Regions from separate parts of the Mediterraneibacter sp. genome, predicted to be linked through region 2. Evidence: a T-box and tRNA genes for the amino acid it is inferred to sense, from the RefSeq annotation. Region 2 holds a T-box; the other holds one or more tRNA genes.

Evidence for each region. The T-box of region 2 lies ahead of proS (proline--tRNA ligase). A T-box ahead of a tRNA ligase gene usually reads a tRNA of that ligase, here a tRNA-Pro.
Region 1: it has a tRNA-Pro gene. The T-box ahead of proS (proline--tRNA ligase) is inferred to sense a tRNA for this amino acid. The anticodon was not compared.

The regions. Positions count from the first base shown of each region.
Region 1 covers NZ_JAPJQP010000023.1:3,893-6,097, forward strand. The annotation lists gene RCH61_RS08615 (spore coat protein CotJB) at 1-180, opposite strand, end outside; gene RCH61_RS09955 (spore coat associated protein CotJA) at 387-650, opposite strand; tRNA gene RCH61_RS08620 (tRNA-Pro) at 773-847, shown strand; gene asnB (asparagine synthase (glutamine-hydrolyzing)) at 972-2,205, shown strand, end outside.
Region 2 covers NZ_JAPJQP010000010.1:51,873-54,077, forward strand. The annotation lists gene RCH61_RS06355 (toxic anion resistance protein) at 1-918, shown strand, start outside; T-box leader at 976-1,187, shown strand; gene proS (proline--tRNA ligase) at 1,277-2,205, shown strand, end outside.

The DNA.
Region 1 (2,205 bases), on a different contig from region 2:
GGAATAATCGGCTGTGTCGACAGTCAGAGGCCCGTAAGCAGAAGCATATTGTTTTAAGGCGTCATTGCGGTGGGCGCTCATTTCGTGGAAATAGGCAAGCGCCTCACTGTCGCAAGGATGTGTGTCAAGATAAAGTTTTACTTCGTCAACTGCAAAACTGACCTGATTGATATGATCCATAAGCTGGCTGCGGTTCATAGACCGATGAATATTTGTTATTGAAGCATTGCCGGCAGAACATGTTTGACGGTTATTGTTTACGGCAGAACATGTTTGCTGATTGTTGTTTGAACCGGAGCAAGTTTGCCGACTATCGTTTGCGTTGGAACAAGTTTGCCGATTGTTGTTTACGGCAGAACAATTTGAGGCAGAATAAGGATAGTTTTTCATCGGCAGCACGCTCCCTTCCCGGAGAATGGTTTATTTAATTCTTCGAAGATCGTTCCGTTTTTGAGAGCTCGGCATGGCTCGTAGATGTTTTGCCATTGCTGCCACGGAACATATGCCATGGCGATCGGCATGTTTGCAGGAAAGAAATCTCGGGTATTCGGACAGCCGTTCATAGGGATGGTTTCACGGCATGGACAGGAAGTATCGGGCATTGTACGGCGCATGTAGCGCATTTGATTATTCGTTTGACAAGTTGCCATTTGACAGGTACTCCTTTTGCTGTAAATTCATTATTATAATATGAGGAGCGCTCGTTTTTGCGAATGATATACGGAAAAATCCTTTACAACTGACATTAAATTATATATAATGGTTAAGTCATCGGGGTGTGGCTCAGTTTGGTTAGAGCGCACGGCTGGGGGCCGTGAGGTCGCAGGTTCGAATCCTGTCACCCCGACTGATAGAAAGTGTATTTTGTTTTGAAGAAGATGGTATATATGAGGGATCAGATCAGGTAAAAGGCTACCGGAAACTGATTCCTTATCTGTTATTTCAGTCATTATGAGAAGGGAAGAAGAAAAATGTGTGGTTTTGCAGGTTTTGTCGGTGAAGTGGAAGATCGGGAAACAGTACTTGTGAATATGATGGATACGATCATACACAGAGGCCCGGACAGTGCGGGCAAATATATTGATGATGATGCGGCGCTTGGTTTTCGCCGTTTGAGTATCATTGATCTTTCATCAGTGGGAGATCAGCCTCTTTATAATGAAGATAGAAGTATGGTTCTTGTTTTTAATGGTGAGATTTATAATTATCAGGAACTGAGGAAAGAACTGATAGAAGCAGGGCATGTGTTTGTTTCGAATACAGATTCGGAAACTTTGATACATGGTTATGAACAGTGGGGAGAGAAGCTCGTTGATCGTCTGCGGGGCATGTATGCGTTTGTGATATGGGATACGAAGAAAAAGCAGCTTTTTGGCGCGCGGGATATTTTCGGGATTAAGCCGTTTTATTATGCGCAGATGAACGGGACGTTTTTATTTGCATCTGAGATCAAAGCATTTATGGAACATCCGAAGTTTGATAAGGTTTTCAATGAAGCTGCGTTGGGAAATTATCTTTCTTTTCAATTTGTACCGACAAATGAAACATTCTTCAAAGGGGTATTTTGCCTTCAGCCCGGACATTATTTTGTTTATGAAAACGGGAAGATGGAGGTTTCAAGGTATTTTGAACCTCATTTTACAGGAAACTGTGAAAAATCATTTGACGAAGTAGTAGATGAAGTAGAAAAGGTTATGAAAGAATCAGTAGAGAAGCATAAGATCAGTGATGTGGAAGTTGCTTCTTATTTGTCGAGCGGAGTAGACTCCAGTTATCTGACTTACCTCGGACAGGTGGATCATACGTTTACGGTTGGCTTTGATGAAGGGAAATACAGTGAGATCCAGGATGCAAAAGAATTTGCGGAGAGTATTCATATGGAAAATGATTCGAAAGTGATCACACCGGAGGAATACTGGGACAATCTGTCGGATATTCAGTATTATATGGATGAACCGGTGGCGGATCCGGCGGCGATCGCTTTGTATTTTTTGAGCAAAGAAGCTGCGAAGAAAGTGAAGGTTGTGCTTTCGGGAGAAGGGTCTGACGAGCTTTTCGGAGGATACAATATTTATTGCGAACCGCTTGAGCATACTGCGTTTAATAAGATTCCGATGCCAATCCGACGGGTTATGGGAAAATTTGCGGAATATTGTCTGCCGCGGGGGATGAAAGGGCGAGGTTTCCTTATGCGTCATGGAAAAA
Region 2 (2,205 bases):
AAGATGGCAGATTTTTCCGAATCGGCTTTGGATAATGTGAAGGCGCAGGATCTCGGAGAGGTGGGGGATCTTCTTACCGGAGTTGTGACGCAGCTGAAAAGCTTTGACGAGGAGGAAGAAGAAAAAGGATTTTTAGGTATATTCAAGAAAGCATCGAACAAAATTGATTCGATGAAAGCGAAATATGCAAAAGCCGAGACGAACGTCAATGAGATTGTGAAAGCCTTGGAGAAGCATCAGGTACAGCTTATGAAAGATACGGCGCTTCTTGATAAAATGTATGAATTGAATCTGACATATTTTAAAGAATTATCTATGTATATTCTTGCCGGAAAGAAGAAGCTTGCGGAAGTGAAGCGGACACAGCTTGCGGATCTGATGAGCAAGGCACAGGCATCAGGACTGCCGGAGGATGCGCAGGCGGCGAAAGATTTGGACGAGATGTGCATTCGGTTTGAGAAGAAGATCCATGATCTTGAACTGACAAGAATGATTTCGATTCAGACGGCGCCGCAGATCCGTCTTGTTCAGAATAATGATACAATGATGGTTGAAAAGATTCAGTCTACGATTGTGAATACGATCCCTCTTTGGAAGAGTCAGATGGTTCTTGCACTTGGAGTGGAGCATTCGACTCAGGCGGCAGAAGCACAGCGTCGTGTCACGGATGTGACGAACGAGCTTTTGAAGAGGAATGCAGAGAAATTAAAGATGGCAACGACGGAAACGGCTCGTCAGTCCGAGCGGGGTATTGTGGACATCGAGACGCTTAAGGCGACAAACGAATCGTTGATCGCTACATTAGACGAAGTGATGGCGATCCAGCGTGAAGGTCGGGAGAAACGTCAGGCGGCTGAGGCGGAGCTTCGCAATATGGAACAGGAACTGAAAGGGAAACTTCTTCAGCTTCACGGATAAAGTCTGGATCATGTTTCGGTTGACATTCGGATGATTTTTGGGTAAAATCACAGTTGCAAACAGGCGATGAAAGAGAATAGTATATGTGAGGAATGCGGCAGAGAGAAGGCGGCTGGTGAGAGCCTTTGCAGGAACACATAGAACCGGCTCCGGAGCTCTGTATGAAAATACAGCGTATCTCTGCGTTAAAGAGAAAAGAGAGAACAGTCACAGACAAGTTGTCTGTAGTGTTAATAAGGGTGGTACCGCCGAGATGCTCGGTCCCTTGCGGGGGAAGAGCGTCTCGGCGTTTTTGCATGGCTTTGAAGGAAATTAAAAAACCAGAAAGTAAAAATGATTTAGGAAATGAGGTAAGAAGATGGCAAAAGAAAAGAAACTTGTACAGTCGATCACATCGAGAGACGAAGATTTCGCACAGTGGTATACAGATGTTGTGCGGGAAGCAAAATTGTGTGATTATTCAGGGGTAAAAGGATGTTTGAATTATCTTCCGAACGGATATGCGATTTGGGAAAATATTCAGTCTGATCTTGATAAACGTTTTAAAGACACGGGTGTGGAAAATGTTTATCTTCCGGTTTTGATCCCGGAGAGTCTTTTACAGAAAGAAAAAGATCACATTGAAGGATTTGCACCGGAAGTTGCATGGGTGACACACGGCGGAACAGAACCGCTTCAGGAAAGATTCTGTATTCGTCCGACATCCGAAACTCTGTTTTGTGATGTGTGGAGCAAGACGGTTCAGTCTTACAGAGATCTTCCGAAAGTATGGAATCAGTGGTGTTCGGTTCTCCGTTGGGAGAAAACGACAAGACCGTTCCTTCGCTCAAGAGAATTTCTCTGGCAGGAAGGACATACGATCCATGCAACATATGAAGAGGCAGAAGAACGTACAAAATTAATGTGGAAAGTATATAAAGATTTTGTAGAAGAAGACCTTGCAATTCCGGTTGTAGCGGGAAGAAAAACAGAGAGTGAGAAGTTTGCGGGAGCACAGGATACTTATACGATCGAGGCTCTGATGCATGATGGACAGGCGCTGCAGTCAGCTACAAGTCATTTCTTCGGAAATTCATTCCCGGATGCATTTGACATTAAATATGCAGATAAGAATAATGAACTTCACAGTGTGTATGAGACGTCATGGGGTCTGTCTACGAGAATTATTGGTGCGATCATCATGGTTCACGGTGATGACAGCGGCCTTGTGCTTCCGCCGAGAATTGCTCCGGTACAGACAAGAGTTATTCCGATCGCACAGCATAAAGAAGGCGTTCTTGATAAGGC